DNA from 3 places in the Qipengyuania psychrotolerans genome. Region 3 is predicted to be linked to each of the others. Evidence: predicted binding sites of a transcription regulator. Region 3 holds the regulator's gene; each other region holds the start of a gene.
What was found. The regulator LexA, encoded in region 3, represses DNA repair genes until DNA is damaged. The targets are predictions, from matches to a motif close to GTTCCNCNCTTGTTCT.
Positions count from the first base shown of each region.

Region 1: the regulator LexA is predicted to act here: its motif matches at 5,062-5,077, upstream of K3166_RS04705 (putative DNA modification/repair radical SAM protein).
Region 2: the regulator LexA is predicted to act here: its motif matches at 4,660-4,675, upstream of recA (recombinase RecA).

Region 1 is NZ_CP081297.1:948,586-956,472, reverse strand. It holds gene K3166_RS04715 (error-prone DNA polymerase) at 1-2,359, opposite strand, end outside; gene K3166_RS04710 (UdgX family uracil-DNA binding protein) at 2,364-3,818, opposite strand; gene K3166_RS04705 (putative DNA modification/repair radical SAM protein) at 3,815-5,059, opposite strand; gene K3166_RS04700 (carbonic anhydrase) at 5,283-6,005, shown strand; gene K3166_RS04695 (PilZ domain-containing protein) at 6,167-6,538, shown strand; gene K3166_RS04690 (hypothetical protein) at 6,594-6,914, shown strand; gene K3166_RS04685 (DNA polymerase Y family protein) at 6,911-7,887, opposite strand, start outside.
Region 2 is NZ_CP081297.1:1,435,302-1,443,188, reverse strand. It holds gene K3166_RS07060 (response regulator) at 1-1,458, shown strand, start outside; gene K3166_RS07055 (DUF4139 domain-containing protein) at 1,499-3,001, shown strand; gene K3166_RS07050 (DUF4139 domain-containing protein) at 3,015-4,631, shown strand; gene recA (recombinase RecA) at 4,752-5,813, shown strand; gene K3166_RS07040 (glutathione S-transferase family protein) at 6,016-6,642, shown strand; gene K3166_RS07035 (nucleotide sugar dehydrogenase) at 6,741-7,887, shown strand, end outside.
Region 3 is NZ_CP081297.1:1,205,944-1,213,830, reverse strand. It holds gene trpD (anthranilate phosphoribosyltransferase) at 1-905, shown strand, start outside; gene trpC (indole-3-glycerol phosphate synthase TrpC) at 902-1,705, shown strand; gene moaC (cyclic pyranopterin monophosphate synthase MoaC) at 1,702-2,175, shown strand; gene lexA (transcriptional repressor LexA) at 2,299-3,003, shown strand; gene K3166_RS05925 (ComEC/Rec2 family competence protein) at 3,057-5,246, opposite strand; gene gltX (glutamate--tRNA ligase) at 5,275-6,729, shown strand; gene K3166_RS05915 (citrate synthase) at 6,744-7,887, shown strand, end outside.

The DNA.
Region 1 (7,887 bases), 260 kb from region 3:
TTTCGGGGAAACCGTATTCGCCGAAGCCGCGGATCTGGTTGAAGCAGCGCTGCGCAAAATCGCGGTCGTAACCGCGATTGACCATCCGTTCGACCATCATGTCCTGCAGTTCGTCGACCATGCCACGGCTGCGGAAGGTCGCCATGGCCTTGCGCAGCCGATTGGCCTCTTTTGACGAAAACCTGGCTGCGTCGAGCGCGATCTTCATCGCCTGTTCCTGGAAGATCGGCACGCCCAGCGTGCGTTCGAGAATGCTGGAAAGCTCGTCGGGTGCGCCATGTTCGGGCGATGGTGCGGGAATGACCACCTGCTCTGCCCCCCGGCGGCGCTTGAGATAGGGGTGGACCATATCGCCCTGGATGGGGCCGGGACGCACGATGGCCACCTGGATGACGAGGTCGTAAAACTCGCGCGGGCGCAGGCGGGGGAGCATGTTCATCTGCGCACGGCTTTCGACCTGAAACACGCCAAGGGAATCGCCGCTGCGCAGCATGGCATAAGTTTCCGGATCCTCGCGCGGGACACTCGCCAACGTCAGGGTGCGCCCGTGATGATCGTCCAGCAGGTCGAGGCATTTCCTGATGCAGGTGAGCATGCCCAGCGCCAGCACATCGACCTTGAGGATGCCCAGCGCCTCGATATCGTCCTTGTCCCATTCAATGAAACTGCGATCAGGCATGGCGCCATTGCCAATTGGCACGGTCTCGCTGAGCGCGCCTTCGGTGAGGATGAACCCGCCCACGTGTTGTGATAGATGGCGCGGCATTCCAATCATTTGTTCGGTCAGTTTAAGAACCCGCTTCAGGTGCGGATCACTGACATCCATGCCCGTTTCGGACGCGTGTTTTTCACTGATTTCTCGGCCCCATCCGCCCCACACCGTCTTGGCGAGGGCAGCGGTGACATCCTCTGACAGACCCATGGCCTTGCCAACTTCGCGGATGGCCATGCGCGGGCGGTAATGAATGACCGTGGCGCATAGTCCGGCGCGGTGGCGGCCGTATTTGCGATAGAGGTACTGGATCACTTCCTCGCGCCGCTCATGCTCGAAATCGACATCGATATCGGGCGGTTCCTTGCGGTCTTCGGAGATGAAGCGGTCGAACAGCAACTGGTGCTGGGCCGGATCGACATTGGTGATGCCAAGGCAGTAGCACACGGCGGAATTCGCCGCGCTTCCCCGGCCCTGGCACAGGATCGGCGGATCGACCTTGTTGCGCGCAAAATCGACGATGTCCTTGATGGTCAGGAAATACCGCGCCAGATCCATCTTGCCGATCAGCGCCAATTCCTTGTGCAATGTCTCCGTGACACTCTCCGGCACGCCGGAGGGGTAGCGCCAGTCGGCGCCTCTCCAGGTCTCGCTTTCGAGATACTCCTGCGGCTCCGCCCCGCCGGGATAAAGCTCTTCGGGATATTCGTATTGCAGTTCGTCGAGGCTGAAATTGCAGGCGTCGGCAACTTCGCGCGCAGCGTGGATTGCATGGGGCCAGCGTTCGAACAGGCGCACCATGGTTGCAGGCGGCTTGAGATAACGCTCCGCATTACCATGCAGAAGGTGCCCTGCCCGCGCCACGGTAGTCTTGTGGCGGATTGCGGTCATCACATCCTGCAGCGGGCGCCGTTCGGGCCCTGCGTAGTGCACATCATTGGTCGCAAGAATGGACAGGCCGTTCGCTTTGGCCAGCGCATCCAGCCGCTCTATCCGTGCAATATCGTTATCGGTGTAGAGATAGGCCGCAGCAATATGGCGCAAAGAGTCCAGGCCTGCAGAAAGGTGCGGCAGGACGTCCGCAAAGGGCGCGGCGATATGCTCCTGCACCTTTTCGCCGCCCAGTCCCACCACATTGCTGGCCCATGCAGGTACGGTGAATTCGCGCGCCAGATCATTCGGCGGGAGCAGGATGAGTTGCACGCCCTCGGCGTGGCGCGCGAGCATGGCGAGGCTGATGTCGCACGCGCCTTTCTCCTGCCATCCGCCATCCAGATCGCGCATCCGTCCGGCCGAGATCAGGCGGCACAGACGGCCATAGGCTGTGCGGTTTTCCGGATAGGCGAGGAAGGCCAGCCCCTCGACTGTCTCGATCCGGCAGCCGATGCAGGGCTTCAGCTTGAGTGTTCGTGCTTCGGTATGCACCCGCACCACGCCTGCCATGGTGTTGGCATCGGCTATCCCGATGGCATCATAGCCAAGCGCCCGCGCCTTGAGCACGATGTCCACCGCATCGGATGCGCCGCGCAGGAAACTGAAACATGAGACAAGGCCCAGCTCGACGAAGGGCGCGCGGGAGGGCGCGTCTATCGACGCCGGATCGAGATCGATTGTGCGCTTGGGTACCTGGAGATCGTTTTCGGGCATGGTGTCACCCGGCCAGTTCCATCAGCCGGTGCCTGACTGCGGCGAGGTCGGCATCGAGCAGCCGCGCCTGCTCTTCACGCGCAGGACCGTCGAGGCGCAGCAGGTAGGATGGGTGCGCGGTGACCCATAACTCGCTGCCATCTTCCAGCGGGATCGGCGCGCCTCGCACTTTGGACATGCTCACCGTCTTGCCCAGCATACCGCGCGCCGCACTGGCACCCATGGCAAGGATCAGCTTCGGTTTTACGATGGCGCGCTCCGCCTCGATCCACCAGCGACAGGTGTCGATTTCCTTCGCGCCCGGGTTCTGATGCAGGCGCCTTTTGCCGCGCATCACATATTTGAAATGCTTCACCGTATTGGTGACATAGGCCGCGCGCCGGTCGATCCCGGCCTTTTCGAGATGCACCTCAAGCAATTGGCCAGCAGGTCCCACGAATGGACGCCCCTGCTGATCCTCCTGATCTCCCGGCTGCTCACCCACGATCATCAGAGCGGCATCTTGCGGCCCCTCGCCCATGACAGCATTATTGTCGAGGCCGCCAATCGGACATTTGCGGCACGCATGGATGGCCTTGTCGATAGCGGCCAGCGTTTCGGGCCGCTCCTCGAATTCCAGCGCGCCGGCCGCGACCATTCTCGCCTCGCGCCCCTGCGCGCCTGCGATCAGTTCGGGAATGAGCGCGGCTTCGGGCATGTTCTTCCAGTATTTCTTCGGCATTTCCTTCAGCATGGCACCAATTTTCAGCCGTGCGGGATTGAAGATGGAGGCGTAATAAGTGCGCCACATATCCTCCATCGGATCGCCGCCCGGGGCATCGCTGCGCTCGGCAGGAGGGCCTTCTGCCATTGTCTCGCCGTCCCAGTGGAGGCATCCGCGCGGCGTCAGGATCGACCACTGCATATTGGCGAAGCGGCGCATGAAGAAACCGGCATTGGCACGCAGGATGTGATGTTCGGGTTCAAACCAGGCAACGTAGTGTTCGCCCACTTCCTCGTCTTCGGATTCGACAAGGCGGAAGCGGACGAAAGCGTGCATCTTATGGCTGTCGCGGCGGACGTTCTTGTCGAGTTCCTCGATCTTGCGGACGTCTGGATCGGCCTTGTCTTCCATCATCCGCGGGTTTGCCTGCAATCGCCACAGCAGCCGGTAGAGCAGCCCGAAACGCTCCGGATCGGAATGGAGGATGGCATTGCGCGCCAGGCTGACGAACCGGCGATTGGCCCGCACTGCCTTCGCATCCGCATCGGGCACAGGCGATCGCCGCTCTCCGCCCAATTTTTCGCCGGATGCAAACAAATCGCCGCTGCCGCCGGGTTCAACCCAGGCCACACGGTCGGGCGGGACATCGCACTGGACCAGCTGACGCGCCCGTTCACGCCAGAAATCGAAATCGTCCGGCTCGGGCATCTGCACCACGTAATAGGCGCCGAGCTTGACGTGCTGGAGAGCTGTCATGCGACGAATAACTCCAGCTGCTCGGTCTTTGGCGCGAGCAGGCTGCGCAGGTCAGCGCGATCCGTCAGCATGACCGGTCGCCAGTCAAGCGTGCAGATGAAGGGCCGCACCTTGGTGATCGACTGGGTGAGCTTTGCCACATCATCCAGCCGAAGCGTGCGATGGCGGCGGCTGACGAGGATCTTGCTCACCGCCTTCACTCCAAGGCCGGGAACACGCAGCAATTGTTCCTTGGTGGCCCGGTTCACATCGACCGGGAATTGCTCCCGAAACTTCAGCGCCCATGCCAGCTTGGGGTCGATGTCGAGCGGCAGGTTTCCATCAGCATCGGTCGCCTGCATGACTTCGCTCGGCTTGTAGCCATAGAAGCGCATCAACCAATCGGACTGGTAGAGCCGGTGTTCGCGGATCAGCGGAGGGCGTTTCAGCGGCAGCACCGCACTGGCATCGGGGATCGGTGAAAAGGCACTGTAATAGACACGGCGCAGACGAAAATTATCGTATAACCGGCTGGCCTTGCCGACGATGTCCGCATCGGTCGCGGCGTCCGCCCCGACGATCATCTGTGTCGATTGGCCCGCTGGCGCAAAGCGCGGGGCGTGCCGGAAGCGCTTTCGCGCATCTTTCGCTTCGACAAGGTCAGCCTTCACCTTGCCCATGGCACCTTCGATCTGGCGCGCATCCTTGTCGGGCGCGAGGCGGGTCAATCCGCTGTCGGTCGGCAGTTCGACATTGATCGACACACGGTCGGCATAAAGCCCCGCCTGATGGACGATCTCCGCATCGGCTTCGGGGATGGTCTTGAGGTGGATGTAGCCGCGAAAATCGTGTTCTTCGCGCAGGATGCGCGCAACCTCGACGATCTGTTCCATCGTGTGGTTCGAGCTTTTCACGATGCCGGAGGACAGAAACAGCCCTTCGATATAATTGCGCCGATAGAAGGCGAGCGTGAGGTCGACCACTTCTTGCGGCGTGAACCGCGCGCGCTGCACATTCGAGCTCTTGCGGTTTACGCAGTAATGACAATCGAACACGCAGTGATTGGTCAGCAAGATCTTGAGCAGCGAGATACACCGACCATCCGGCGCATAGGCATGGCAGATACCCATCCCCTCGGTCGAGCCGATGCCCTTCCCGCCAAGACTGTTCTTCTTTGCCGTCCCGGACGATGCACATGATGCATCGTATTTCGCCGCATCGGCGAGAATTTCGAGCTTTTGAAGGACAGTTTGCGCAGTCATGTGTTCGCTATATGTTCTTTGTTGGGATTCACCAATGTCAAAAGATATAATTGGTCGGGAACCTATACCGCGATCGAACGTAAGGGAGCCACGGACCGGGCCCCTCTGGCGAGCGTAAATGCGCTCGTGATGTCGGACGTAAGTGACGCTGGCGGCCCCAACACTCATATACCGCTGGCATACGAACATCCCGCGACCGTCGGGTCGCCAGTTGGAGTATGTTATGAAGAAGATCGCTACCCTCGCACTCGCTGCCATGGCTGCTGGCCCTGTTGTCGCCCAGGAAAAGGACTGGAGCTTCAGCGACGGAACCTCGCCCGAGCGCTGGTCGACCGTAAATGCGGCATATGCACTGTGCGATGTCGGACTGCACCAGTCGCCAATCGATCTTGGCGCGGCCAACGCACGCGGCGATATCGCATTCGAAACAAATTTTGGCGAGACCAGCGGCACGATCGCGCTCGGCAAGGAGAAGGTCCAAGTGGACTTTCCCGCCGGAATGGGAATGAATTCAGGCGGCAAGGAATTCAATCTGATCCAGGTTCACTTCCACACCCCTTCCGAACACGCCATCAACGGTAAGCGCCACCCGCTCGTCGCCCATTTCGTGCACGCAACCGAAGCCGGTGAACTCGGCGTCCTTGGCGTCATGTTCGAACAGGGCGACGCCAACCCTGCGCTTGATTCCATCGTTGCCGGTGTCGGCGCTGGCAAGGGTGCCACTGTGCAGTTCGACGTGAATGACATGGTTCCCGAAGATGCCGGCGTTTACCGCTACATGGGCTCGCTTACCACGCCGCCCTGCAGCGAAGGTGTCAATTGGCACGTTGCCGATGAAGTCATGAGCGCCAGCGCAGAGCAAATCGCTGCGATGGAAGCGAACCTCGGCTCGTCGGCTCGTTCGATCCAGCCGCTCGGCACGCGGCTTCTTGTCGCACCCGAGTAAAATTTGGTGAAGTCCTTGAAACGGGCTGGAAGCTTCGCGCTTCCGGCCCGTTTCCTAATGCGGCGGTAAGCTTGTGCCGAAGGACCAAATTTACCCTTCTGATGGCAGGTGATCTGACCAACAGGAGAGTGGACGTGGGGCTATTCCGCAGGAACCAAGCTGTGGCTCAAAAGGAGCGACGCGCCGCACCGCGCTTTGCAGTCGATTGCGCTGCAACGCTCAAGATGCTTGGCGGCGACCGCGAAGGACGCCTGTCCGATCTTTCCGAAGACGGTGCGCGACTGGAAACCAGCAACCCTCCGAGTGAAGGCGTCTCCGGCCTGCTGTTCTGGAACGGTCACGAACACTTCGGCAAGATCGTATGGGCCAATGACAAGAGCTGCGGCATTGTATTCGAGCGACCGATCCCGCTTGCTGTTGTCGAGGACACTGTCGAAACGGTTGAAGTCCAGACTGGTCCGGTGGCCAATTTCGGCAAGATACCTCTGGGGCAGAAACGCTCGCGCAGAGCTTCGCTTCTTTCGGAAGGCTGACGGTTCACCGCACAGTAAGCGGTTATCTCTCAAATGCTTGGCATAGGAGATTTCGATGCGCGCTGTACTTTTCGTTTCCAGCCTGACCCTGCTGGCCGCTCCGGCGCTGGCGCAGGACGATGATGCACCGGTTGAATCGAGTGAGCAGGCACCGCGCAAATGTATCGCGCCGCAAGTGATCGTGCCGACATTCAACAATACCCCCGAAGCGATGGAACAGTCGCGGATTGCGGCCACGATTGTGGCGGGGTCGGAAGTGTGCAGAACCAGCGCGCTCATCCCGGAATTGTCCGAACTCAAGCACGGTCCCGAAGAGGTTTTGGAGCCCGAGGATGTGGAATCTGTCGAGCCTGCCGAAGAGGCGGAACCCGTCTAAGCGCACAGTCCCTGAAGATACCAGTCGGGCGCACCGCCGCGTCCGTCTCCCACGATACCGAGGCGATATATCCAGTATCGCCGACCACGATCATCCTCGATCCGGTAATAATCGCGCAGGCGCGTTGCACCGCGCTCGCGCCACCATTCCGGCGCGATCCTTTCCGGCCCCTCTACTCGCGCCACCTCGTGCACTTCACCCCGCCAGCGAAAGCGTTGCGGGTAACCATCCGGCGTAGCGTAAAGGACCGCGATCCTTTCCGGATTGTCGAGGAGTTTCAGAGGCCTCTTGTGAAAAGCCAATTCGGCTTGAGAAGCCGATTCCGGCTCCAGCGGCCGCTGCCACCGCTGGGCGCGTTCCGGGATATGGCTGGCGAAGGGCACGGGACGCGTAATCGCATGCACCCCTAGCCGCACGGTCAACCGGTCGATACAGGCGGACAGGGATGTGCCATGCACCTCTGCTGCAGCCTCGATATCCCCCTGCTCCAGTGCCAGCGGTTCGGCCCAGCTCGTGCGCAGGCGCAGCATCTCGATACCGAAGCCTGCGTCGATGTCATCGAGCCGTGCAGCGAACAGGCGGCAGATGTGCGCCGGATCGCGGGTGGCAGCGGCCATTTCGAGACGGCGCACGACAACCTCGCCATCGACACGCCATAGGCCAAGTTCGAGCCTGCGAGCGCCCTCGCCCCGCCCTTCCAACTCGCGCACCATGTCTTCGGCAAGATCGCCAACGACCTGGTCGAGCAGTTGGCGATGACGGATCGGCTCCATCAACCGGCGCTGGACCAGCGGCATATGCTGCGGCACCACCGGCAGCAGCGGTTCGGGCACGCGGCCAAGTATCTGGTCAAGCCGGATCAGCGGGTTGGCAGCTGGCGATTTGCGATTGCGGAAGCGGCGCTGGATCGCATCGCGGCCAATCGTCGTGAGTTCGCCCATCCGCTTCAATCCAAGGCGGCGCAGTACCGTAA
Region 2 (7,887 bases), 230 kb from region 3:
GAGCGCGAGGATCAGGGCATGCCGCAATTCCCTTCCGATCTGGTTGTGCGCGAGGACAAGCCCGCCATCTCCGATACGGTTCGCAGGTTCGCCAAAGGTGCCGCGTCCAGCAGCGACATGGCCGTGCGCCTTTCCGGCAACAAGGAAGAGCCGGTTTCGATCGGCCTTGCCGGTGTCCGCGGTCTCGGTGACGCAGCGGTACTGCTTTCGATTTCGGATTCGACAGAGGAAAAGCGCCTACGCCGCCAGGTTGCTCAAGCGACCAAGATGCAGGCGGTCGGTCAGTTGGCCGGCGGTGTTGCGCATGATTTCAACAACGTGCTGACCGCGATCATCGGCTACTGCGACCTCATGCTGCTGCGCCACACGCCAGGCGATAGCGACTATGACGATATCCAGCAGATCAGGGCCAATTCCAATCGCGCAGCCAGTCTGACGCGTCAATTGCTGGCGTTTAGCCGTCAGCAGACGCTGCGTCCCGTTGTGCTGCAATTGCCCGATGTCGTCAGCGAAGTCAGCCAATTGCTCAAACGCCTGATGGGCGACAAGATTGAATTCGTTGTCAGGCATGACCGCGAATTGGGTCCTGTGCGCGCAGACCCGCAGCAGCTCGAGCAGGTTATCATCAACCTCGCTGTAAACGCCCGTGATGCAATGCAGGCCCATGCGTCGAATTCGGGCAAGGAAAACTGGAAAGGGCGCCTGACCTTGGCGACCCGCCGGGTCTCTGCGCGTGATGTGCGCAAGATGGGCATCGATATAATGCCTGCAGACGATTACACCGTTCTCATCGTTCAGGACACCGGCGGCGGTATCCCGGGCGAACATCTCAACAAGATTTTCGAACCGTTCTTCACCACGAAAGAGCAGGGCAAGGGCACTGGACTTGGTCTCTCGACGGTTTACGGCATCGTCAAACAGTCGAACGGGTTTATTTTCGCCGACAACATCAGCGCTGGAGACGGGCGCCCGGCCGGAGCGCGGTTTACGGTTTACCTGCCGGTCCACAAAGGCGAAATGCCGGTGGATACTCGCCCCGACGAAGCGGAGGACACCAAGGCCAGCGAATGGTCCGGCGGCGGCAATTTGCTTCTGGTCGAAGACGAAGACATGGTCCGTGCTGTCGCCGAACGCGCGCTGACGCGCGCAGGCTATCAGGTCACGACGGCAAGTGACGGCGAGGAAGGTCTGGCGGCCATCGCCAATGGCGACACCGAGTTCGACCTCATCGTGTCCGATGTTGTCATGCCGGCAATGGACGGTCCGGCAATGGCCCGCGCGATCCGCAGGGTGAAACCGAAAATTCCGATACTTTTCATGTCGGGATACGCTGAAGAGCAGTTGCGCAACGACATTGATATCGACAACATGCACTTTATTCCCAAGCCGTTCAGCGTACAGCAAATAAACGGCAAGGTATCAGAAGTACTTCGAGAGCAAGCCAAGATCGACGCCTAGTTAATTTCAGTCGCGTCTGGCCGCAGGATAGGGGACTGCAATGAAGACGCGTACGATTTCGGCTCTGGCAGGTTTGACTTTGCTCGGCGGTGGCCCGCTTTTGGGACAAACGGCGGAGCAGGCCTTGGCGGACCCTGACGCAACAGCCCAAGGCGATGTCTCTGTTACAATCTACAATAATAGCCAGGCACTGGTGCAGGATGTCCGGCAGCTTTCCATATCTGCCGGTCGCAGCCGAATAGAATTTCCCGATGTGTCGGCGAGGATCCGGCCAGAAACGCTAAGTTTCGCCGCAGCCGGGGCAGGGATTGTCGAACAGAATTTCGACTTCGACCTGCTTACTCCTACGAAGCTGATGGAGAAGGCCATTGGCCAGACCATCACTTTGATCCGCACAAATCCCGCTACCGGTGCGGAAACCCGGGAGCGCGCGACAGTTCTCTCGACAGCTGGCGGCGTGGTCGTGAAGATCGGGGACAGGATCGAGGTCTTGCGCGATGACGGCCTGCCGGTGAGGGCAATCTTCGACAGGGTGCCAACGAACCTGCGGGCACGCCCGACGCTATCGGTGACCGTTGAAAGCGACCGCGCTGGTTCGCGTCCCGCCTCGATCCGCTATCTCACGCCCGGCCTTGGATGGAGCGCAGATTATGTCGCCCTGTTCGATGAAGAGAACGGCACGGTCGATATGCAGGGCTGGGTTACCCTGACCAACCAGACGGGCACGACCTTTCACAGGGCCGATACCCTGCTGGTAGCTGGCAATCCGGCCGGTGGATCGAACACATCAAATCGCCAGCGCGGAAGCACAATGCGGCCGGGTACAGAGACTGCGAACCGCGAACAATTGGGCGATTTCTACCTCTATCCGCTGTCTGAACGTACCACGATTGCCAATCAGCAGACCAAGCAAGTCAGTTTCCTCGACGTGCAGGGAGTCCCGGCACAGCGGCGCTATGCGCGGGAGGTTGACTGGCTGACCAATGACGAGCGTTCCATCAACGTTTCGAGCCAAGTCCGGTTCAGCACCAGCCGCGAGCAAGGCCTCGGCGATGCTCTACCAGCTGGCACAGTGCGGTTTTATCAGCGCGATGCGGAAGGCAACCCCCAGTTCATTGGTGAGAACGGCATTGGGCATACACCAATGGGAAGCGTTCTGACTTTGCGGACTGGTGATGCCTTCGATGTGCTGGTGCTCGCCGAAGTGATCGAGCGCGAAAGGATTTCGGGCACCGAGTATGAGAAAAGCTCGCGCTACCGCGTTATCGAGGATGGCAAGGTCGTACGAGAGGTCGAGGTCGAGAATGCCAAGACATTCTGGCGCACGACAATGCGGTATACGATCACCAATGCCAAACCTTCGCCCGTCGAAGTTCAACTCGCACAGGCTGGCCTCGACCCGTATTGGTGGGCACGCGATTTCCGAGTTGTCTTGGAGGATATCGTCGGTCGCCAGGTCAATGCTGGCAGGCGAGAATGGACTGTCCCGGTGGCTGCGAACAGCAAGCGCGAAGTGACCGTCGTGTTCGAGGGGCGGTACTGAGGGGGCCGGTAACATGCGCTCCCTTGTCCTCGCCCTTGCGGTCCTGTGCGCGTCCGCACCTTCAGATGCGGATGCACGTGAAGCGATCGACGCGTCCTCGCCGCAGGAACTGGCGGTGACGGTTTACCGTGATCCTCTCCGCCCGGAGGGCCAGCGTATGAACCGCGATTGGCCGGGAGGCTTCGCCATGATCAGCGAAGTCCGGCAGGTTACCCTTCCGCCCGGCCAATCGACGATCCGCTTCACCGGCGTTGCAGAAGGAATGGTAGCCGTTAGCGCTATCGTCACCGGACTTCCGGGTGGAACGATCGAGAAGAACCGCAACGCCGATCTGCTAAGCCCCGCGGCATTGGTCGACAGGACGCTGGGCAACCGGGTGACAATAACCCGCACCGATCCGGCGACTGGTAATCAGGCTTCCGAGAGCGCTGTCGTCAGGACGAGGGCCGACGGCGGCCTCGTGCTCCAGACGCGTGAAGGGTTCGAAGCAGTGCGATGTTCCGGACTGCCGGAAAAACTGACCTTTGACAGCGTTCCTTCGGGACTCTCGTCAGATCCCGTTTTCTCGATCGACACGCGCAGCGCAATGGGCGGAACCTACACAGTGACGCTGACCTATCTCGCATGGGGCTTCGACTGGGAAGCGAATTATGTGGCCCGATTGGGAGAAGCGAGGCGCGACGGAACTTTGCGCATGGAACTGCTGTCCTGGCTGACGATCCTCAATGACAATGGGCAGACCTTCCCCGACGCCGAACTCATGGCAGTTGCCGGGACACTGAACATCGAGAGTGATTTCGAGGAACTCGCAGACGCGCCGTCGGCGAGGCCGCTGCGGCTCACGTGCTATCCATTCGGCAGCACGGCAGCGGGATCGCCGATAGCCTATCCGCCTCCGCCGCCGCCTCCCCCGCCGCCAGCACCGGCGATGTATGACAGCGCCAACGCCATTGTCGTAACAGGATCACGCGTGTCCAAAGCAGCGGCTGAAGCTGCCGCGCCGCTCGCGATGATTGCAGGGGAAGAAGCGCTGGGTGATCTCAAGCTCTATCGCATTCCGGAAAAGGTCACTGTCGCAGCGCAGGGCCAAAAGCAGATTGTGTTTCTCGACAAGGATGCTGTCGAGGCGCGCTTTATTTACGTGGGGCGCTGTGGGTCAGAGCAGGTGAATGATCTGTCCGAGCCAGATCTTTTCGATCCGGCGCAGCTTCTTCTCGCGACGAAGAACGAGGAAGGCAAAGGCCTCGGGCAGTCGTTGCCCCAGGGCGGCATCGCGATTTACGAACCCACCGAGGCGGGCGATCTGTTGATTGCCGAAACGCGGCTGCGCGATTTCGCTTTGACTGAGGACATCGAACTCGACCTGCCCGAAAGCACCCAGGTATTCTTCCAGTGCGGAGTTATCGACGACGATGATCTGCAAGCCGAGGGCAAATGGGTAAAGCATCGCGCTCAGGTTTCAAATGCGAATGACACCCCGATCATGATGCGCTTCGATCTGGGAATGTCCGGCTATGCCAAGATCAAGGGCCTCAGAAAGACCCGTGTCAAGGATGGGCGCATCATTTACGAGGTTGAAATTCCTGCAAATTCGCAGCATTCATTCCGATATCGGCAACTCTACGACTAGCGCAAAACGCTTGCTTAAAAAACTTTCTGTTCCACTCTTGTTCTATTGGAACAAACGCGGTACACCCCATGACAGTTGATGAGTCGGTTATGGCTCTGGAAAAGCAAAAGGGGTAATGTCATGGCGGCCAGTCTGAAGCTTGTGGAAGGAAAAAAAGTGGACGCAGACCGCCAGAAGGCATTGGACGCAGCGCTATCGCAAATAGATCGCGCGTTCGGCAAAGGTTCGGCTATGAAGCTTGGCCAGAGGAAAGCGATGGAAGTGGAAACGATTTCCACTGGTTCGCTCGGCCTTGATATCGCGCTCGGCGTGGGCGGATTGCCCAAGGGCCGTGTGATCGAAGTTTACGGTCCGGAAAGCTCGGGCAAGACTACGCTGGCGCTGCATGTCCTGGCCGAAGCCCAGAAACAAGGCGGCACCGTCGCTTTCGTCGATGCCGAACATGCGCTTGATCCGGTCTATGCCCGCAAGTTGGGAGTCGATATTGACGAATTGATCGTATCGCAGCCCGACACTGGCGAGCAGGCTCTTGAGATCGTCGATACGCTGGTTCGCTCCAACGCGATTGATGTGTTGGTTGTGGACTCCGTTGCTGCACTGGTCCCGCGCGCTGAAATCGAAGGTGAAATGGGTGACAGCCATGTCGGCCTGCAAGCCCGCCTCATGTCGCAGTCGCTGCGCAAGCTGACCGGTTCGATCAACCGCTCCAAGTGCATGGTAATCTTCATCAACCAGCTGCGCATGAAGATCGGCGTAATGTACGGCAATCCCGAGACGACAACTGGCGGTAACGCGCTCAAGTTTTACGCCTCGGTCCGTCTCGACATCCGCCGCACCGGTCAAATCAAGGACCGCGACGAGATCGTTGGCAACTCCACGCGTGTGAAAGTGGTCAAAAACAAGGTCGCGCCGCCGTTCAAGCAGGTCGAATTCGACATCATGTATGGGGAAGGCATTTCCAAGATCGGCGAGATTCTCGATCTTGGCGTGAAGGCAGGCCTCGTGGAAAAGTCGGGTAGCTGGTTCAGCTACGACAGCGTCCGGATCGGCCAAGGCCGTGAGAACGCGAAGACCTTCCTGAAAGAGAATACCGAAATGTGTGCCAAGTTGGAAGCCGCCATCCGCGGCAAAACCGACGAGGTCGCCGAGGAAATGATGACCGGTCCGGACGCGGACGACTGATCTTCATACCTCGAAGCGGGAGCTTGGGCGGCATATCAACCCCTGTCGCCTGAATGCCGGACTGTCCCCCGGTGCTCCCGATTAAACGGAAAGCCGGTGCGCGCGCTCTTCATGATGCTGCCGCACCGGCTTTTCCGTATCTGGTCTGGCGAAACGATGATGTTGCGCCTACGCAGTCGGCTCGAAACAGCAGGAGCTTCGCATGACCGTTACAGTCCACCATCTCAACAACAGCCGTTCACAGCGTATCCTGTGGCTTCTCGAGGAGCTCGGCGCTGACTACGAGATCGTGGCATATCAGCGCGACAGCGAAACTAATCTTGCCCCGCCGGAACTGCTCAGCGTCCATCCCCTGGGTAAGTCGCCGGTAATTGAAGACGATGGGCGCATGATTGCCGAAAGCGGTGCAATCATCGAGTATCTTTGCGCAAAACATGGCGGGAAGGGCTGGCTTCCCGAACAAGGCAGCCATGCCTGGGTCGATCATCTGGAATGGATGCAATTCGGAGAGAGTTCCTTCTTTGTCCCCGTCATGCTGAAAATCTATGCCGGTCGGCTTGGCGAAGCCGCTGCACCGCTCATGCCGCGCGTCGATGCGCAGCTCGAAGCCCACATCAATTACGCCGAGGCGAAGATTTCCGATGATCTTCACTTCGTCGGCCACGATTGGAGCGCAGCGGATGTGATGATGAGCTTCCCCGCCGAGATTGCAGTGATGCAGGGGTATGCCGAGCGCGCACCCAAGCTCGCCAAATTCGTCGAAGCAATCCACGCACGCCCCGCTTGGCAGCGCGCACGAGAGAAGGGCGGTGCCTATTTCGGTTGGTGAGAACGCTGACCATCCGACCCTTGCAAATGGCGGTTCAGCCTCACAAAGCTCTGCGATGATGTTCGGCCATCACAGTTAAATGCAACATAGGTAAATCAATGAAAATCGCTGTATTTGGGCTCGGTTATGTAGGGCTATCCAACGCCATCATGCTTTCGCAGCATAATGAAGTTGTGGGGTGTGATATTTCCCAACCGCGGGTCGACATGCTGCGCGGGGGCAAATCGCCGATTCAGGATGTTCTGGTGCAGGAATATCTGCAGCGCGACGATTTGAATCTCGAATTCACAACGAAATTCGAAGACGCGATAGCCGGGGCCGAGTTTGCCGTCGTGGCAGTCCCTACGAATTATGACGTCGACAACAACTTCTTCGATACGTCTGCAGTGGATACGGTAATCGAAGGCGTCCTCAAGGCGAGTGACACCGCGATTATCGTTATAAAATCGACCATTCCGGTGGGCTATGTTTCGTCCGCTCGCGACCGGTTCGCAAGCGACCGAATTCTCTTCAGCCCTGAGTTCTTGCGTGAAGGCCAGGCGCTGCACGACAATTTGCACCCCTCCCGCATCATCGTGGGTGAACGGTCCGAGCGCGGTCAGCGCTTTGCTGACTTGTTGTCGCAGCCCGTTCTAGACGATGACACTCCGGTGCTCCTGACTGATCCAAATGAAGCCGAGGCGATAAAACTTTTTGCGAATACGTACCTCGCTATGCGCGTCGCGTTTTTTAATGAACTCGACAGCTATTCGCTGTCGCGCGGGCTCGATACGCGGCAGATCATTGAGGGGATCGGTCACGATCCGCGCATTGGTTCGCACTATAACAACCCTTCCTTTGGTTATGGCGGTTATTGCCTACCCAAAGATACCAAGCAGCTTTTGGCGAATTACAGCGAGGTGCCCCAGAACCTGATCCGCGCGATTGTCGATGCGAACCGCACGCGGAAAGATTTCCTCGCGGATCGCATTATCGAGAAAGGACCTGAAAAGGTCGGCGTGTTCAGGCTCGTGATGAAAGCGGGTTCAGACAACTTTCGGCAGTCTTCCATCCAAGGCATCATGAAGCGTGTGAAGGCCAAGGGCATCGAAGTGATCGTCTATGAGCCGGTCATGGAAGAAGACAGCTTCTTTGGTTCGCGCGTCGAACGCGATCTCGAAAAGTTCAAAGCGGACTGTGACGTCATCATTGCAAACCGCCTTGATCCCGAACTCGCTGATGTGCGCGACAAAGTCTTCACCCGAG
Region 3 (7,887 bases):
ATGATGAGATTGCCCGCTTCCTGGTAGATATGTCAGCCCGAAGCGAAACGGCTGAGGAAATCGCTGGCGCCGCCCGCGCTCTCCGAGCCCGCCTGATCCCGATCAACGCGCCAGATGGCACGGTCGATTGTTGCGGGACCGGCGGCGACGGCCACCATACACTCAATGTTTCAACCGCCGTTAGCCTTGTTGTCGCGGCCTGCGGGGTAAGTGTCGCCAAGCACGGTAACCGTGCTGCTAGCTCGAAATCGGGCGCTGCGGACACCCTTGAAGCCTTGGGTCTCGACATGGAGGCGGCGGGAAGAACGGCGGAGAAGACACTGGCAGAGCTGGGAATTTGCTTCCTGTTCGCCAAGAACCATCACCCTGCGATGGGCCGCATCCAACCGATCCGCCAAAAACTGGGGGTCCGGACCATTTTCAATCTGATGGGTCCGCTTTCCAATCCGGCAGGCGTAAAGCGCCAGCTGATCGGCATCGCTCGCCCAGCCTATGTACCCATCTATGCGAAGGCCAAGGCGATGCTCGGTACGGAGCGCACTTTTATCGCTTCGGGCGACGAAGGTCTCGACGAATTGTCTCTCGCGGGCGGCAACGAACTCGCTGATGTCTCTGGCAACGATTTCGAAATGCGCCGCGTGCTCGCGGTTCAGGCAAACTTGCCGCACGCACCGGTCGAAGCCATTCGCGGCGGTGATCCGGTGCATAACGCGAAAGCGCTCGAGGCTCTGTTGCTAGGCACACCGGGACCCTACCGCGACGCAGTGCTGTTCAATGCAGCTGCGACCCTGATTGTAGCGGGACGTACCGAAGACTGGACAGAAGCCGCCGAAACTGGCGCAGAAGCACTCGATAGCGGGAGGGCGAAAGAGCTCCTCGCAAACTGGATCGAGATGGCGCAGTGAATAAACTCGAGGAAATTTGTGCCACCAAGCGCGATGAAGTGGCTGCGCGCAAAACCAAGGCAAGTCTCTCGCAGCTTGATCTGGGTTCGCGCAATATCGATGCGCCCAGAGGCTTCCGCAATGCCCTTGAGGAAGCGCAAAAGAGCGGCTTTGGTCTGATCGCCGAGATCAAGAAAGCCTCCCCTTCCAAAGGCCTCATTCGTGAACACTTTGACCCCGCCGATCACGCGAAGGCGTATGAACGCGGCGGTGCGGCATGCCTGTCGGTTCTCACAGACGCTCCGTATTTCCAGGGCCATGAAAGCTATCTGATCGAAGCGAGGGCAGCTTGCACTTTGCCGGTTCTTCGCAAGGACTTCATGGTTGACCCGTGGCAAGTTTCAGAAGCGCGATCCATTGGTGCCGATGCGATCCTGATTATCGTCGCTGCGCTTGAAGATGGAGTCATGCATGAGATCGAAGCCGCTGCCGTCGAGCGCGGAATGGACGTGCTGGTCGAGGTTCACGATGCCGAAGAACTGGAGCGCGCCGCACGCCTTCAGTCACGACTGATCGGCATTAATAACCGCAACCTGAAGACCTTCGAAACTGACTTGGGTATCACTGAAGCACTTGCTCCGCTCGCCCCGGCAGGGTCGCTCATTGTTGGCGAAAGCGGCATTTTCACGAATGATGACTGCAACCGTCTTTCGCGTGCAGGAGTGAATACATTTCTCGTCGGAGAAAGCCTGATGCGGCAGGCCGACGTTGAACTGGCGACCCGCACTCTTCTTTCCCCAGGTTCTGACAGCTCATTATGACACGCCTGACGCATCTTGATGAAAGCGGTGCCGCAAGGATGGTGGATGTTTCTACAAAGCCTGAGACCGAGCGCAGTGCAACCGCCGAAGGGCGCATCGTGATGTCACAAGAGGCGCTTGAGGCACTTTCATCCGGTGGAAATCCAAAAGGCGATGCAGTCGCGGCCGCTCGTATTGCCGGCATTCTGGCGGCCAAGCGGACCGGCGAACTCATTCCGCTTTGTCACCCACTGGGGCTCGATTCGATGGTCGTCGATATCGAGATTGAAGAGCGAGCCATTCGCGTCCAGGCCACTGCCAGACTGGTCGGCAAAACCGGGATCGAGATGGAAGCGCTCACTGCCGTTTCGGTAGCACTGTTGACGCTCTACGATATGGGCAAAGCTATCGATAAAGGGATGCGTATCGAGGGTATTCGGCTCTTGGAAAAGGTCGGAGGCAAGTCAGGACACTGGCGAGCACAGGACTGAAACGGGAACACCTGTTCCGTTCCATTGCCCAGAAATGGCTGAATTGCTTGACTTTGAAAAAATGGTTGCCTAATTGTTCCACATTCGTTCGCATTAAGTGAACTGGAACCAGGGAGTGACCTGATGCTGACCGCAAAGCAGCACGAATTAATTCGGTTCATCCAGCAGAAGCTGGAAGATACCGGCATTTCGCCTTCTTTCGAAGAAATGAAAGAAGCGCTTGATTTGAAGAGCAAGTCTGGCGTGCACCGCCTGATTTCCGCGCTTGAAGAACGCGGCTTCATCCGGCGGCTTCCCAATCGGGCTCGGGCGCTTGAAGTGATCAAGTTGCCAGAAGATGCGGTCACGCTGCCAGCCTCCGCTCAACCGGCAAAGGTGTCATCAGCAAATGATACCATTGTCGCCGCGCACGCCGCTAAAGCGATTGCGCCGCGAGCGGCAAATGACATTATCGACGTCCCATTGCATGGCAGGATTGCGGCCGGTGCACCGATTGAAGCCATCGAAGGCCAGTCCAGCATGCCAGTACCTGCGGCCCTGCTTGGCCCGGGCGATCACTATGCGCTCGAAGTTTCAGGTGATTCCATGATCGAAGCGGGAATTTTCGACGGTGATTTTGCGCTAGTGCAGCGCACCGAAACTGCCCGGGATGGTGAAATTGTGGTCGCACTGGTCGACAATGAGGAAGCGACCCTCAAGTACCTCCGCAAAGAGGGTCCGATGGTCCGCCTCGACCCCGCCAATGGCGCATACGAACCTCAGGTTTACGAAGCGAGCCGAGTGCAGGTCCAAGGTAAGCTGGCTGGACTGCTGCGTCGCTACCATTGATCTGAGATACTTGAATTGAAATGGGGCGCTTGCTGATGCGGGCGCCCTTTTTTTCAATATTTTTCGGCGTCCGTTTTCCACCAGCCATGTTGCCCCTGAGCCGATGCAACGGTGTCGATCCGTTCGTCTGCCAGGTACACAGATGTACCGCCATTCTCTGCTACGAAGCGGCCGTCGATCTTCGCCCATTTGGGCTTGCAACTTCTCGGCAGCCACCGATCTGCAATGACAAGATCAGACAGCTCGCACGCAGCGGCTAACTGGCGCTCATCAATCCTCTGACGGTTGAGGGCGACAAGAATCGACCAGTCCCGTTCCCCTCTGCTGAGCCCGATGGAGCAAAAATCTGCGCTGCACCGCGCGCCGGGATATTCCTCTATGGGCATGGCCTCGGCCTCGCTCCCTGCCAGTTCGACAATGTTGGTTCTCGAATAAGAGCCCGGCGCACCGCGCAGAACGAAGAGATGCCCGTCCTGATTTGTAATTCCGACATTGCGCCCATCACGTGTGATAAGCAGATCCGGGACGGGGCTAAGCACCAATGCAATTGTGCCAATTGCCGCTGGAACAAGGCCCAACAAGCGCGCCCTGCCCCTCCACAAGGCAAGCCACAGCCCTCCCCCAACGAACAGAGAGATTATCCCTAGCCCCATATGCGGCACGAGCTTGACAGCTCCAGGCTGTGACGATGTGAAATGCGCCATCGCAATGAGAATTTCGAGCGATTTGCCTGCGAGCCACCAGAACGGCGCGCCCGCTCCGACAAGGTCGAAAAATAGCGCGAGCGCAATCAGTGGCATCGACAAGAACGTGACCAATGGAATTGCGAAAACATTCGCAAATGCGCCGTAGAGACCAGAACGATGGAAATGGAATAACACGATAGGTGTGAGGGCTATCTCGATCACCAAGCCGGTAATGAACAACATCAGAACGCGCCTGGACATCACTCTCGTCCAGCCTTCCTCACGGGGCGCCAGGAAATCCCTCACTGGCTGTGAATTATGGAGCGCTACGATTGCAATGACCGCAGAAAAACTCATCTGGAAACTTGGGCCAACGAGAGATTCTGGCCATAGCACCAAGACGGCCCCCGCTGCTACGGCCACCATTCGCAGGGACAAAGGCTCACGTCCCAGGGCTAGCGCGCCCAGAACCAGAACGGCCCCGATGCAACTTCTTACGGTGGGAACCTGAGCGCCGGTAAGGAGCGTATAGGCGATGCCCACACCCGCGGCAGCGGCAGCGGCCAGCAATGGCAGCCTGGCGCGCAGGGCCAGCCAAGGCCACAAGGCAAGCAGCTTGATAGCCAGAAAATATGCCGCTGCGATTACCGCGCTTACGTGCAATCCGCTGATTGAGAGAAGATGGGTCAAGCCGGCATCCCGCATGGCCTCTTCATCGGCCTTCGCAATTCCTCCGCGGTCTCCGGTTGCAAATGCAGCCGCGATGGTTCCCGGTGCTCCGCTTAGTCGCGATCGGACATGCGCAGAAAGATCACGTTGTTTTCCGGCCAGCCAGCCATCATTGGCTTCTGCAGGCTCGGTCACTCGCACCTCGCCGACTAACGAACCGGTAGCCGCGAAACCTTTGAACCATGCATCCCGCGCGAAATCATAAGCGCCGGGGAGCAGGGGCGGAGATGGCGGCATCAGGCGCGCTCGCAGTTCTACCCTCGCGCCTTCGCGAAGTTCGGGCATGTCATGGTCGTTTGGGACATTCACCCTCACACGGATCGCTCGCCCTGCTTCGGCGTCCCGCGCGGCAAGGACAAGCCGAACCCTATCTTCCGAAGGCTGTTCCGTGCGCTCGAGTATACGTGCATCGAGCTTCATAAGCATCGGCCGGGATATCGGCTCTGCTCCGACCATCTCCGATCGCACCCACACGGTGGTCAGTCCTAGTGCGAATGCCAATCCAAGCGCACCGACAGCAAGCCGTAAGTGCTGCCGACCCTCCGCGCCGCGCCAGATCGCATGAGAAAACACGGCGGCAGCCAAAGCAATCACCAAGCCGGCAATCCATTGCCACGGCATCGCGAGCAAGAACCACGCACCGATTCCAGCGGCAAACGCCACGGCGAGCCAAGGCCCCCTATCGAACCCGGATTGGACCAGAAACTTCTCTGTATGATCGCCCGTTCTGGACAATATGGCGCGCATGCGCCAATGGCGCTGCACTGCAGCATCGGCGGGGCCGTCAGGCGCGCCAAATGGTACCATCGGCGTCCCGTCATTCGCCATGGAAGTCTCTGAAAGGAAAGCAAAGAGAATGGCAAGCGAAACCGGGAAAACAACACCCGCTGGACAGGTCGTTACTCGATTTGCACCCTCGCCGACCGGTTTCCTTCACATTGGTGGAGCGCGCACCGCGCTTTTCAATTGGCTATTTGCCCGCCATTATGGCGGCAAGGCACTGCTACGCATCGAAGACACCGACAAAAAGCGCAGCACGCAGGAAGCCATCGACAAGATCCTTGAAGGTCTCGACTGGCTTGGCCTCGATTATGACGAACCGCCAGTATTTCAATCCGACCGCGCAGCTCGCCACAGCGAAGTGGCCTACAAGCTTCTGGAGGCAGGACATGCCTACAAGTGCTATGCGACATCTGAAGAGCTCGAACAGATGCGCGCCGAACAGCGCGCCAACAAGCAGCCCATGCGGTATGACCGCCGGTGGAGAGAGCGCGATCCCGCCGACGCGCCCGAAGGTGCTCCATTCGTCATTCGTCTAAAGGTACCTGAACACGGTGAGATGACCATCGACGATGCCGTCCAGGGCAGCGTTACCGTCAAGAACGCCGAAATTGACGATTACATCCTGCTGCGCGCCGACGGCACACCAACGTATATGCTGGCGGTCGTTGTCGACGATCACGATATGGGTGTGACCCACATCATCCGGGGCGACGATCATCTCAACAATGCCTTTCGCCAGATGCCCGTAATACGGGCAATGAACGAGATCGAAGGGGGTTGGCCCGATCCGGTCTATGTCCATGTTCCGCTGATCCATGGATCGGACGGAGCGAAATTGTCAAAACGTCACGGCGCGATCGGAGTGGAAGCTTACCGCGACGAAGAAGGCATCCTTCCTGAAGCCCTGTTCAATTACCTGCTTCGGCTTGGCTGGGCCCACGGTGACCGCGAAGAGATCACCCGTGACGAGGCGATCAAGCTGTTCGACCTCGACGGGGTCGGGAAAAGTCCTTCTCGCTTCGACATCAAGAAGCTGTTGAATCTCAACGCACACTATATCCGCGAGGCCGATGATGCCCGACTTGCTTCGCTGGTTGCTGCGGAAATTGGCGATGATGCCGATGAGCAAATTCTGACAGAGGCGATGCCGGTCCTCAAAACTCGTGCCAAGACCGTGCACGAACTATCTGAAGGTGCAGCCTTTTTGTTCAAGAAACGGCCGCTGGAAATGACCGAGAAAGCAGCTGAACTTTTGAATGCGGAAACGCGTGCCCGTCTCGGCGAACTTGCCGAGCGTTTGAGAGCGGAAAATAGCTGGACAATCGAGGCTCTCGAAGCCACTACCAAATCATATGCCGAGGCGCTTGAATTGGGCCTGGGCAAGCTCGCGCAGCCCATGCGTGCGGCACTTACGGGCACAACCACGTCGCCCGGAATTTTCGATGTTCTGGTCCTGTTGGGCAAGGAGGAATCGCTGGCGCGCATCGACGCGCAGGCATCCTCGGCAGGTACCGGACAGAACGGCTGATTAAGGAGACTCGCGTGGCCGATAAACAGGCAACTCTCGATCTTGGCGGACAGAGCCAGAATTTTCCCATTCTTGAGGGAAGCGTTGGGCCCGATGTCATCGACATCCGCAAGCTCTACGGCACGACTGGCACATTCACCTATGATCCGGGCTACAAGTCCACAGCAAGCTGCGAAAGCGCGCTGACATATATCGACGGTGAAGAAGGTGTGTTGCTGCACCGTGGTTATCCGATCGGGCAACTGGCCGAAAATTCGAGCTTCATGGAAGTTGCCTACCTGCTGCTCAATGGCGAACTGCCGAGCCCGGATGAACTTGGCGACTTCGATTACACCATCACCCGCCACACAATGCTGCACGATCAGCTGCGCCAGTTTTATCAGGGCTTCCGCCGCGATGCGCACCCGATGGCAATCATGTGCGGTGTCGTTGGCGCGCTGTCGGCGTTCTACCATGACAGCACGGATATTTCGGATCCGGAACATCGCAAGATCAGCAGCCACCGGCTGATCGCTAAGATGCCGACAATTGCAGCTTGGGCTTACAAGTACTCGATCGGCCAACCGTTCATGCAGCCGAGGAATGACCTCAGCTACACGGGCAACTTCCTGCGCATGACTTTTGGTGTTCCTGCAGAAGAGTATGAGCTGCACCCGGCCGTCGAGAAGGCCATGGATCGCATCTTCATCCTCCATGCCGATCACGAACAGAACGCATCGACGTCGACCGTAAGGCTTGCTGGTTCGTCGGGCGCTAATCCGTTCGCCTGCACCGCCGCTGGCATCGCGTGTCTCTGGGGCCCTGCGCACGGCGGAGCGAACGAAGCCGCGCTCAACATGCTGCAGGAAATCGGCACTCCCGATCGCATTCCGCATTATATCGAGCGTGCGAAAGACAAGAACGATCCGTTCCGCCTCATGGGCTTCGGCCACCGGGTTTATAAGAACTACGATCCGCGCGCCACGGTCATGCAGAAAACTGTCCGTGAGGTGTTTGACGCCCTGAACGTCAAGGATCCGGTGTTCGAAACCGCGCTTCAGCTTGAAGAACTCGCTCTCAATGACGATTATTTCAAGGAAAAGAAGCTGTTCCCGAACGTGGATTTCTATTCCGGCATCATCCTTTCGGCAATCGGCTTCCCGACGACGATGTTCACCG